Regions from separate parts of the Priestia megaterium genome, predicted to be linked through region 1. Evidence: riboswitches for the same ligand, from Rfam matches in the RefSeq annotation. Region 1 holds a riboswitch; each other region holds the start of a gene.
The links. Region 1 has a riboswitch for cobalamin ahead of CEQ83_RS12875 ((2Fe-2S) ferredoxin domain-containing protein). Riboswitches for the same ligand answer to the same signal wherever they lie in the genome.
Positions count from the first base shown of each region.

Region 2: it holds a riboswitch for cobalamin, as region 1 does, so the genes downstream of both, CEQ83_RS01560 (HoxN/HupN/NixA family nickel/cobalt transporter) here and CEQ83_RS12875 ((2Fe-2S) ferredoxin domain-containing protein) in region 1, are expected to answer to the same signal.
Region 3: it holds a riboswitch for cobalamin, as region 1 does, so the genes downstream of both, metE (5-methyltetrahydropteroyltriglutamate--homocysteine S-methyltransferase) here and CEQ83_RS12875 ((2Fe-2S) ferredoxin domain-containing protein) in region 1, are expected to answer to the same signal.
Region 4: it holds a riboswitch for cobalamin, as region 1 does, so the genes downstream of both, CEQ83_RS23735 (ribonucleoside-diphosphate reductase subunit alpha) here and CEQ83_RS12875 ((2Fe-2S) ferredoxin domain-containing protein) in region 1, are expected to answer to the same signal.

Region 1 covers NZ_CP023317.1:2,559,267-2,562,373, reverse strand. Annotated here, with positions in the region: gene CEQ83_RS12880 (M42 family metallopeptidase) at 1-736, shown strand, start outside; gene CEQ83_RS27075 (hypothetical protein) at 1,089-1,247, shown strand; cobalamin riboswitch at 1,394-1,572, shown strand; cobalamin riboswitch at 1,691-1,870, shown strand; gene CEQ83_RS12875 ((2Fe-2S) ferredoxin domain-containing protein) at 1,972-2,352, shown strand; gene cobJ (precorrin-3B C(17)-methyltransferase) at 2,366-3,107, shown strand, end outside.
Region 2 covers NZ_CP023317.1:285,353-288,459, forward strand. Annotated here, with positions in the region: gene CEQ83_RS01545 (ABC transporter ATP-binding protein) at 1-227, shown strand, start outside; gene CEQ83_RS01550 (undecaprenyl-diphosphatase) at 374-967, shown strand; gene CEQ83_RS01555 (organic hydroperoxide resistance protein) at 1,119-1,538, shown strand; cobalamin riboswitch at 1,644-1,826, shown strand; gene CEQ83_RS01560 (HoxN/HupN/NixA family nickel/cobalt transporter) at 1,960-2,757, shown strand; gene CEQ83_RS01565 (M20 family metallopeptidase) at 2,989-3,107, shown strand, end outside.
Region 3 covers NZ_CP023317.1:3,371,422-3,374,528, reverse strand. Annotated here, with positions in the region: gene CEQ83_RS17280 (metallophosphoesterase family protein) at 1-52, shown strand, start outside; gene CEQ83_RS17275 (hypothetical protein) at 352-603, shown strand; SAM riboswitch class I at 684-794, shown strand; cobalamin riboswitch at 874-1,062, shown strand; gene metE (5-methyltetrahydropteroyltriglutamate--homocysteine S-methyltransferase) at 1,213-3,107, shown strand, end outside.
Region 4 covers NZ_CP023317.1:4,638,500-4,641,606, forward strand. Annotated here, with positions in the region: gene CEQ83_RS23735 (ribonucleoside-diphosphate reductase subunit alpha) at 1-1,471, opposite strand, end outside; cobalamin riboswitch at 1,605-1,790, opposite strand; gene menC (o-succinylbenzoate synthase) at 2,069-3,107, opposite strand, start outside.

The DNA of each region.
Region 1 (3,107 bases):
AATCGAAACGTCAGCAGGAGAAGTATTTACAGGGACCATCCTTATGCATCAAACATCTGTTCATGTGTATAAAGATGCAGGTAAAGCTGAGCGAAATCAAGATAATATAGAAATTCGATTGGATGAAAAAGTACATAGCGCAGAAGATGTTCGCAGTCTTGGAATTGAAGTCGGCGACTTTGTTTCGTTTGATCCTCGTGTAGAAATAACAAAAAGCGGTTTTATTAAATCTCGTCATCTCGATGATAAAGCAAGCGTAGCTTTATTGCTTCAGCTCATGAAAACAATTCAAGAAGAGCAGATCGAACTGCCATACACTACGCACTTTCTTATTTCAAATAATGAAGAAATTGGATACGGAGGAAATTCTAATATTACGCCTCAAACGGTAGAATACTTAGCGGTTGATATGGGTGCCATGGGAGATGGACAATCTACTGATGAATACACCGTGTCTATTTGTGTAAAAGATTCAAGCGGCCCATATCATTACGGTTTGAGAAAGCATTTGGTGGAGCTAGCTAAGCAGCATGATATTCAGTACAAATTAGATATTTATCCGTTTTACGGATCAGATGCTTCTGCTGCTATTCGTGCCGGGCATGACATCGTACACGGCTTAATTGGTCCAGGAATTGATTCTTCTCATGCGTTTGAGAGAACGCATCAAGATTCATTAAACCATACGTACAAGCTTCTTTACCACTATGTGCAATCGAACATGGTTCTGCTTTAAGAAAGGAATATTTAATTAGTGTATTTTTATGCAAAACAAAGAGCAGTACGGGACTGTGATGTCTGTACTTTCCTTTCCTAAAAAAGAAGCCGGCTGTCCGGCTTCTTTTTTTAATAAATACTATATATTTTTTTACTGGTGAAGCAACAGTTGGTAAAAAAAGCACCTTTTTTAAAGAGGTATAATACGGCTTAAACCTTTTGTACATTTTGTTCATTTACAGAAGTTAAAATGTTTTTAAATTTTTAAAAGTTTCTTGTGACAAGTTTTGTAGAATGGGTTTTCAAAAGGATATGGTTTCGTCATAATGTGGATATAGCGATCACTACAATAATCGGAGGCGAATCTTTTCATGTGGGTACTGACGGTATATGCTGGAAAAGAAATGAAAATGTTTGAATTTGAAACTGAAACGCAGGCGAGAGAAGCTTTTGCAAAAACAAATGGCTGTAAAGTTCTTTCAGAAGTCGTGTATTATAATGATCCTCATTTAACATTAGTAGCTATATAATGAAAAAACAAGAGCTGACTTTATGCTCTTGTTTTTTCATAGCTTCTTGTATCTTACGAAAAGAATAGAGTTGAAATAAAAAAAAATGTACGCTATGATATGGTAGTTACTTCTATTATTCTGATAGTTTAAAAGGTTCATATATATCAAACAGCAACAGTAAAGATGCCAAGAAGGCTTAATAGGGAAACTGGTGAAAGACCAGTACTGCCCCCGCAACTGTAAGTGTGGACGAACGAGTATAACCACTGTGGAAAAATCACGGGAAGGTTCTCAAGTAGAATGATACACAAGTCAGGAGACCTGTCTTTATTGTGAAGTTTCTATTTCTCCGGGGAGCGGGAAGGGAAACGTTGGCTTAAAGTGGCATTCGTGTACACTTTTATTCTGACGTTTTACCCGCTCGCATATTAGCGAAGCGGGTTTTTCTCGTAGCACAAAACTACATATCGTGCAAAAAAGGTGCGCAATGTTCACATTGCGTTAAATGGGAAGTCTGGTGTGAAGCCAGCGCGGTACCCGCCACTGTGAAGAGGAGCTGATTGCATATGCCACTGTATTCGGGAAGGCGCAATCAAGTGATGAATCGAAGTCAGGAAACCAGCCTTTTTCTAATGCGAAGCTTACCCTACGGGATATAGGTGGAAGTGCAAAAACTTAGTTTGAATTTTTCTGCGCCTCTATCATTGATAGAGGCGTTTTTTTAGTAAAGGAGCGAATAAGTGTGACGACGTGGAACTTAAATGGAACAAAACATCACGTATTGATTTGTAATGGAAGCAGCTGTATGAGAAAAGGTGGAGAAGAAGCCACTCAAGCTATTCGAAATAAAGTGACTGAACTGAATCTAGATGAAGCGGTTCACACAACCCGTACGCGCTGTAACGGAAGATGCAAAGATGCTCCTGTAGCTATCGTGTACCCTTCAGGAGATTGGTACAAGCAGGTCACTGAAAACGTAGCTCATCGAATTGTTGAAGAACATTTAGCAGGAGGCTGCAGTATAAAGGAATCACTTATTTATGAATATGATCAAAACGGTTTTGTTTCTCCGGAAAAGAGTGACTCCATAGAAGGAATTGACAAAGTAAAAAGTAACGCATAAAGGAGGAGCTAGCATGAAAGGTAAACTGTTAGTTATTGGATTCGGCCCAGGAAGCTTTGAACATATTACACAGCGAGCAAGAGAAGCCATTCAAGAAAGTGATATGATCATTGGTTATAAAACCTATGTGGAATTAATTCAAGGACTATTAACGAATCAGCAAATTATTAGTACAGGAATGACCGAAGAAGTAAGCCGTGCACAAGAAGCCGTAAAGCAAGCTGAAGCGGGAAAAACCGTGGCGGTCATTTCAAGCGGAGATGCAGGAGTATACGGAATGGCCGGCCTTGTGTATGAAGTGTTGATTGAAAAAGGATGGAAAAAAGAAACGGGCGTAGAGCTGGAAGTGATTCCTGGCATTTCGGCTATTAATTCATGCGCATCCCTCCTTGGGGCGCCCGTGATGCATGATGCCTGTACGATTAGTTTAAGTGACCACCTTACGCCTTGGGAGTTAATCGAAAAACGAATCGAAGCAGCTGCACAAGCAGATTTTGTAGTAGCTTTTTATAATCCGAAAAGCGGAAGACGCACAAGACAAATTGTGGAAGCGCAAAGGATTTTATTAAAATACCGTTCCCCCGATACGCCTGTTGGTCTTGTGAAAAGCGCTTATCGTGACCGTGAAGAAGTGGTAATGACCAATTTAAAAGACATGTTAAATCATGAAATAGGCATGCTGACTACCGTTGTTGTCGGAAATTCATCTACGTTCTTTTACGATGACTTAATGATTACACCGCGCGGGTATCAGC
Region 2 (3,107 bases), 2.3 Mb from region 1:
ACAGCCACAAAGAATATATTCAACAGTTTTTCCGTACGGTGAGTCCGGACGTGGAATACCATCACACGTACACAAAAGTGATGCTTCAAAAAGAGAGAAATATCCCTCTGATTATTCGCGAATTGATTCAATGCGGCATCGATATTTATCAAGTTCACGTAGAAGAACCTTCTTTAGAAGAAATCTTTTTGCAAAAAAACATTGTGGATCATTCACAGGTAAGTTAATGGGCAAAAGTCCGTTGGCTTACTACTCATCCTGAATACGTTATTTATAAATACCAGTTAGGAAGCCTCTGACAAAAACATGTTCATTTTCCCAAGAAACTGATAAGATAGCTAATGACATTTAAAAATAAGAAAGGATTTCGATTATGTTATCAGCTATTAATTCAGTAGACTATACCATTTTCCATGCGGTGAATCAGTATGCCTCGCATGTGAAGTTTGTAGATTCGCTAATGGTATTCTTTGCAGATTATGCCCAGTATGTACTTATTGTTTTACTCGGCTTGTTTTTACTTATTAATAAAAACGGCAGCCGTGTTGTAGCATTTCAAGCTTTATGTGCTTGTGCCACAGGAGTCATTATCAATAAAGTGATTAGTTTATTTGCTTATCGAGATCGTCCGTTTATCTCTCACCACGTGAATCAGCTTATTGATCACGCCGCGAATTCTTCATTTCCAAGCGATCATGCTACATCTGCATTAGTTATCACTTTTACCATCTGGCTGCATTTCAAACGTTCAGGGCGCATGTGGGTTGTCATGGGTGCACTCATTGCATTTTCACGGGTATGGGTTGGCGTTCACTATCCATTCGATGTGTTAACAGGAGCCGTTTTAGGCTGCGTGCTGGCGCTGTTTATTCATTATGTTATTTTTAATACGAAACTGATGAGGGCTATTACCAACTTGTCTATTTTTCGAAAATCAGCTTATGACGAACAGTCTCAATATTATTAAGAAAAAGTCGCATATACGCGGCTTTTTTTATTGGAAAATTTTTAATGTATTTAACACTTGTTTTTTAAAATTAAATTGTGTACAATTAAATTACAGAAACGATAAATAAAAAATTTTAATAAAATTACTAAAAAAGAGGAGAGATTTATACATGAAAGCTTTATATGAAACGACAGTCGTTAACACAGGTGGAAGAACAGGAGAAGTTCATTCTTTAGATAATATCTTTAATTTAGACGTTGCAACACCTCCAGCGCTTGGTGGAGAAGCAACAACAGCAACAAACCCAGAGCAGCTATTTGCAGCTGGATACAGTGCTTGTTTCAACAGCGCGTTAGAATTTATGTTGAAAAAACATAACGTAGAAATTAAAAGCAGTGAAGTAAAAGCTACGGTTCAGCTGCTTCCAGATAAAGCTGATCAAGGAGTGAAAATTGCTGTAGCGCTTGAAGCTCATATCGAAGGTTTAGATTTAGAAACAGCTAAAAAATATGTAGACCTAGCCCACTCATACTGCCCGTATTCAAAAGCAATCAGCGGCAACGTAGACGTAACGGTAGAAGTAGTTTAATTGCTTTAAAAAGCCCTGCTAAGCATGTAAAGCTCAGCAGGGCTTTTTTATTTGAATTTTCTCTATTCATTTGTAAGGAGTACTAGTATAATGAGGAAGAAAATGAATCATTCGCACAGTTTAGGTGCTCTTACATAGCGTAAGAGGTAACAGGGAATCGAGTGCAAATCTCGAGCGGTCCAGCCACTGTAAGCAGGGAGTTTTCTATCTTATCGTCACTCAAAACGGGGAAGGCGGTAGAAAATGATGATCTCAAGCCAGGAGACCTACCTATTCTGTACACTTGACTCTTCTAGGAAAGAGGCGGTGTATCAAGGTACGCAGTGAGCAATTACTGTTTATTTTCATATGCCGACACATCCTCAATTTCTATAGAATTGAGGCTTTTTTACGTTTTATTTTAAAAAAAGGAGTGTAGGAAATGGAAGGTTTATCAGTTTTTTTACTTGTCTTTTTATTAGGAATCAGGCACGGATTAGATGCAGATCACTTAGCTTTTATTGATGGCCAGACCCGATATAATTGGCGAATGGGCAGCCGTTTTGCTCCGTGGGTCGGAACGCTGTTTTCACTAGGTCATGGAGGAATGGTGGCCGTCACGGCCGGGGTGCTGGGCGTAGTGATGAAGAATTTTACGTTTCCAGCATATTTCGATCATTTTGCATCTTGGGTATCTATCATCTCTCTCTTTCTGATTGGGACATTAAACACATATCATTTGCTTCGAACTAAAAACAAAGAAGAAGAGTTTCAGGTGAGCGGGTTAAAAGGGAAGTTTATTCCGAAAATCGCAAAAGGAACAACGAATCCTTTTTTAATTATTCTTGTAGGAGCGCTGTTTGCCCTAGCGGCTGAAACGGTCAGTCAAACGGCCGTGTGGTCTCTAGCTGTAGGGAACGCAGGCAAATATACGCCGCTTTTATTAGGACTAGTATTTATGTTTGGTATGATGCTGACAGATACAATCGATTCACTGATTGTACATAAAATGGTGAATGAATCGAGTAAGTTTGGGCAATCTGCTTCCCGCTTGATGGGCTGGGTTATTGTTATCCTCGCATACGGGGTGTCCTTCTACTTAGCATTCACTTTCTTTAATCCATGGGCCGAAGTAAACTTTGAAATGGTTGGCGTTATTTTGTTTGTTTTTTTAGTGTCTATGTTTGTTTTTGTAAGTGTGAAGTCAAAAGGGAAAAATATCAAAATAAATGTCAATTAATAAAATGAAAGCTTTAATCTGTTGAAGATTGAAGCTTTTTTGTATAAATTTGTTGAAGTTTATGGCTATTTTCGGTCGGTTATGAATAAGTTAAAGTATTATCTGTATTTTAAGGATGGAAAATTGTCTGAAAACCATTATAATTAAGGATAATTTAAGGTCGTTATGTGAAACGTAGAACATACTCATACGTACGATAAATAAAAGCAATGAATGCACAAGCAGCAGGGGTTGTTTGGAGGAGGAATTGATTTGAGTCAGGTAATGGTAGAACAAAGCGTATTTAGTTATTTAAAAGAACATGAACAAGAGATGCTCGAAGATTTAGTTGGATTTGTGAAAAAAGAATC
Region 3 (3,107 bases), 810 kb from region 1:
AGGACCTCTTCTTTGGAAGGATTTTGGACGACCTCGAAGAAGTTGTTTGTAAAAACAAGAGAATAGAAAGTTATGTTTAATGGAGAGCCTGCCTGTGATTCACAGGCAGGCTTTTGGAAGATTGTGCATAATGTTTAAAGAAACCTTGTAGCAGAAGGCTCAGTCAAACGTTATAATAGATAGTGAATGATGATATATTCTCTGTATTTGTCATATATTTGTATTACATATGTAATTGAAGAAAAACATTCACTTGATATACTGTTTAATGGCTTAACTTTATCTTGAAATTTACAGTGAACTGCCTGTTTATAGAGGCTTAGAAGATACACAGCAAATGGAGGAGCTATCATGGCAAACGAAAAGATGCAAGAAGGACTTAATCGTTTTATTAAGGAAGATTTAAATGACCTTTTAGGTAGACTGTTCCCCCTAATGGACCGAGAATGTGCGGAAGAAAAGAGAATGCTTATCGAAACGGCGGTAGAGTACATCTATTCTTCAGGGTATCATCAAGGAGCAAAAGACTTGATCGAAACACATCGAAAAGATGATTACAAATTATTAAGGCAAAAATTAGCGTCAACGCCTCCTGAAAACTAATTTTTTTGAAATTTCTTTTGACAACATAAATGTAAGGTGTTAAGATGACTCTACATTCAAAATATTATAAACAATTAAAACTCTTATTGAGAGAGGCGGAGGGACTGGCCCTGTGAAGCCCGGCAACCATTTAACAATCTTGTTAAAAAGGTGCTACATCCTGCAAAGCGTACAGCTTTGAAAAATAAGAGAGGATTTCATAGATACTATGCCTCTCTATTCATGATAGAGAGGCTTTTTATTTTATGTGAATATGTTTTGAATGAACAATTTCATAGAAATGCATCAGGTGCTGTGTAACGAATGTACGCAGCTTAAAAGGGAAGACCGGTGAAAAGCCGGCGCGGTCCCGCCACTGTAATGGGGAGCAACTTATTAACCACTGTTTCATGTTGAAATGGGAAGGGATAGGAAGCGATGAACCTAAGTCAGGAGACCTGCCTGTTGTATGCACTTAAGCTCTACGGGATATAGAGAGGAGTGAGGAATACGTGTTGAGAAAAACAGGCTATCTCAACTTTAGTTAAGTATGCGTATCATCTCTCTTTTCATTTCGAAAAGGGAGATTTTTTAGTTTAGCGATAAAAAAATATATAGGGAGTGGAAAAAATGAGCAGTGTAAAAAGTTCAAATGTAGGTTATCCAAGAATTGGTGAAAAACGAGAATGGAAAAAAGCGCTTGAGCAGTTTTGGGCAGGAAAGATAGAGAAAGATATCTTTCTTCAGGAAATTGAAGCTCTTCGTCTTGGGCATCTGAAAAAACAGCGTGACGCAGGAATTGAATTAATTCCAGTCGGCGATTTTAGCTTATACGATCACGTGTTAGATACAGCCGCTATGTTTGGTTTGGTGCCAAAGCGCTTTGAATATAACGGAGGCCCGGTATCCCTTGAAACGTATTTTGACATCGCCCGAGGAACAAAAGGTGCGGTAGCCTCTACGATGACAAAATGGTTTAACACAAATTATCACTATATCGTACCAGAGCTTGACGAATGTACGCCTGCCCTTGTAGAAAATCGTCCGCTTCAATTTTACAAAGAAGCAAAACAAAAGCTGAATATCAAAGGCAAACCCGTTATTTTAGGTCCAGTAACATTTGTGAAGCTGTCAAAAGGATATAAAAAAAGTGAGTTTAAAAAAGTAGTTGAACAGTTTGTTCCTCTTTATGCAACAATCTTAGCGGAGCTGGAGGCAGAAGGGGTCGAGTGGGTACAAATAGATGAGCCGATTTTAGCTACAACGCTATCAAAAGAAGACCTGGCACTGTATAAAGAAGTCTATGAAGCTTTGAAAAAAGCGGCACCGAATGTAAAAGTCATTTTGCAGACGTACTTTGACAGCGTAGATTACTATAAAGAAGTAGTTGCTCTTCCTGTTCACGGAATTGGATTGGATTTTGTACATGACCGAGGCGAAAATCTCACGGCGCTTAATAAATATGGTTTTCCAACTGATAAAGTGCTGGCAGCAGGAGTGATTGACGGACGAAACATTTGGCGTGAAAACTTGGACGAACAGCTTTTAACAATCAGTGAAATTGAAGAAGCTGTATCAAAAGACCGTTTGATTCTGCAGCCTTCATCAAGTTTATTACATGTTCCTGTCACGGTGAAAAGCGAAAAAACCATTGAGCCAATTCTAAAAAACGCGCTGTCTTTTGCAGATGAAAAGCTGAAGGAAATCACGCTTTTAACAAAAGCGGTGCAGCAAGGAAAAGAAGCAATTGAAAAAGAAATAAGTGTAAGCAAACAAGCGATTCAAGCATTAAATGGATCATCTTTTCGAAACCATCAAGACGTTCAAAAAGAGCTGAAGCAGCTGCACAGCTATAAAGCGGAGCGCCAAGCGCCGTTTGACGTACGTCAACGCGTTCAGCAAGAAGCATTTCAACTGCCGCTTCTTCCAACGACAACAATTGGAAGCTTTCCGCAAACAAAAGAAGTGCGAAAAGAGCGTCTGAAGTGGCGTAAAGGAGAGTTAAGCGATGAAGCATATGAAGCGTACATTAACGCTGAAATCAAAAAATGGATTGAAATTCAAGAAAACATCGGCTTAGATGTCCTTGTGCACGGAGAGTTTGAGCGCACGGACATGGTTGAATACTTCGGTGAAAAATTAGGAGGTTTTCAGTTTACGAAGTTTGGCTGGGTGCAATCATACGGTTCTCGCTGCGTGAAGCCGCCGCTTATTTACGGAGATGTCTCGTACGAGCAGGCGATGACAATCAAAGAAACGGTCTACGCACAGTCTCTAACCAATAAGCCTGTTAAAGGAATGCTGACGGGGCCAATTACAATTTTAAACTGGTCGTTTGTACGTGATGATATCTCACGCTACGACGTGGCCAATCAAATTGCGCTTGCTCTTAGAAAAGAAGTGGAAGCACTTGAAAGTCAGGGCATCTCAATGATTCAAGTAGATGAACCGGCGCTGCGTGAAGGACTGCCGTTAAAACGAGAAAACTGGGAAAGCTACTTGAACGCGGCGGTGTATGCGTTCAA
Region 4 (3,107 bases), 2.1 Mb from region 1:
CTTCAGTTACGGCTCTCGCTAAGTTAATAGAAGAAAGATTACATACAACAAAATCGCCCGGATTCTTTGTAATAATAATTTTTCCGTCTTCCGTAATTTCCTCTGTTACGACCGTTGTACTTTGGTTTTGCGTGATTTCTGTACATAAGTTACTGCAGTAAATCATGCCCGCGTGTCGGTTTTGATTAGCTCGGTTAACCGTATCACGATAGAACATATAAGGAGTTCCGGTTTCAAGCTGCGAAAGCATAATGCGCTTGAAGATCTCAATAGCAGGCACTGTTTCTCTTGAAAGCTGTTCATTGTTTACACACTCAGCGTAACGAGTGCGGAACGAACCGCTGCCTTCTTCTTCATCATAAAAATCTTCTAACGAGTAGCCCATCAGCGTACGAACTTCGTGAGGATCGAATAAGTGCCAGTCTTCACGTGCTTCTACTTTTTCCATAAACAAATCTGGCAAACATACGCCAGTGAATAAATCATGCGTGCGCTGGCGTTCATCACCATTGTTCAAACGCGCGTCTAAGAATGAAAAAATGTCTTTATGCCAAACATCTAAATATACAGCAATAGCTCCTTGTCGTTGACCTAGCTGATCGACACTTACAGCCGTATTATTTAGCTGTTTCATCCATGGAATTGTTCCTGATGATACGCCTTTAAAACCTTTTATATCACTTCCTCGGCTTCTAATATGACCGAGGTAGACACCAATTCCGCCTCCATTTTTACTAAGCGTGGCCAAATCTGTATTGCTATCATAAATACCGCGTAAGCTGTCATCAATCGTATCAATAAAGCAGCTAGATAGCTGTCCGTAGCTCTTTCCTGCGTTTGAGAGTGTTGGTGTGGCAACCGTCATATATAGACTAGAAAGCGCCCAGTACGCTTCTTTTACTAATGCTGTTCGATTTTCTTTCTTTTCTTGAGACATCAGCGTCATAGCAATGATAAGAAAACGTTCTTGCGGTAATTCGTATACACGCTTATCATGTGATGTCGCTAAATAGCGATCTGCTAATGTCAGCAATCCAATGTATGTAAATAAACGATCGCGTTCAGGAATAATGACTGAAGCAATTTCATTAATTTCTTCTTCTGTATATGTTTTTAATAGCTGTTTATTATAAATGCCGATTTTTGTTAGTTCTTGAATAAGCTGATAAAACGAACCGTACTTCTCTTTTTTATCATAACCTCGGTTGTCCGCTGCTTTTCGATATAGTTCGTTTAAGTAGACGTCTGCCGCCACGTACGTCCAATCTGGTTCTTCCATTGAAATACGCTCTAGGGCTGCCAAAATTAGTACGTTTGCAACCTTTTCGTCCGTCATATTTTCCTTTACTGTAACAGTTTGAATAACCTTTTCCTCATACAAAGAAAAATCAAGTTGCGTAAATTCTTTTTTTAAACGTTCAATATATGCAGTTAATTCATGTAGAATTGTAGGCTTTAATGTATTCACCATAAATATGGCTCCTCTCTTCACTTCAAAATAAAAAATCGCTCACCGTACCTCGGTGAGCGAATAGAACGAAGATAGAAGAAGACACTAAGTCTTTTCTCAATCCTCGCTCTACCCTCTCACCTCCCGAAGAAGATAAAACGACATAAAAAAGGCAGGTCTCCTGACTTATGCTTCTTTTTACTTTAAGGCCTTCCCATGATGTTTACTCACAGTGGATCTCCTTATTTCATCAGCATTCACAGTTGCGGGGACAGCTTTGGATTTTCACCAAATTCCCTTTTAAGTCTTTTTATCAGACACCTTTTTCACTGGAAAACACAAAATATAGTATTTTATTATTGTTTAACAAACAACATATTGTGTTATGTTATAAACACATTATATAGGACAACTTAGAAAACTATCAACCTATTTTCAAAAATAATTTTGTTTTTTACGATAAAATCCTTCGACTTTTTTCATCAAACTACTCCATCATAACATGTTTTGACACGCTTGATGGAACAATGTGCTCTTTTTAAAAAATTTGTCCTATTTTTCTACTAAACATTGCCAACATCAATAAAAAAACCGTTTTTCATAAAAAACGGTTTTTAATTATTTGTATTCTTTTTCAAATGCTGTGATTGTTTTGATAAACTTTTTATCAATATCGTATCCTATCCCCGGTTTTTCCTTCACCTTTATTACTCCGGCTTCTACCTCTACTTCGGGCTTAATAATATCTTTTTCCCAATAGCGAGACGACGCAGAAATGTCACCTGGTATCGTGAAAGAAGGCAGTGTGGCAAGGGCGATGTTATGAGCTCGTGAAATCCCGGCTTCTAACATTCCGCCAACCCAAAGCCTTACACCGTGTAGGGCGCATAAATCATGAATTTTTTTTGCTACAGACATTCCGCCAACTCGACCGATTTTCACATTGATAATCTTGCAGCTTTTTTGTTCGATTGCATGACGTGCATCTTCATAGCTCACAATACTTTCATCTAAGCAAATCGGCGTCTTCATTTGCTTTTGTAATAATCGATGATCAAGGATATCATCCGAACTTAACGGCTGTTCGATCATCATTAAATTCAATTCATCTAGTTTTTTCAATGAATCACTATCGCTTAACGTATAGGCTGAATTGGCATCAGCCATAAGAGGAATGCTTGGAAATTCATCTCGAATTTGTTTCAGTAGCTCATAGTCAGCGCCTGGCTTAATTTTCACTTTAAAGCGCTTATAACCATCTTTCATATAAGTCTTTATTTGTTCTTTCATGATGGAAATATCATTTAAGCCAACTACCACTCCAGCTTCTACAGCAGGCCTTATTCCGCCAATTACTTCAGCTAAGGGCTTATTTTGGCGCTTTGCATACAAATCCCATACAGCACAGTCCAAAGCTGCTTTAGCCATGTTGTTCCGCTTTAGAGGTTTGAATAACTTTTGAACATCCTCTGGTTTTTGAAGCTGCTGGTGAAGAAGCGAAGGAATTAAAAAATCGTCTAACATATGAAAACATGTCTGAATCGTTTCTTCCGTATACCAAGGAGATGAAAAAGCAACGACTTCTCCCCATCCTGTAAATCCTTTTTCATCTTCTACTTCAAGCAAAATCAATTCTCGATCCTGGACCGTACCATAG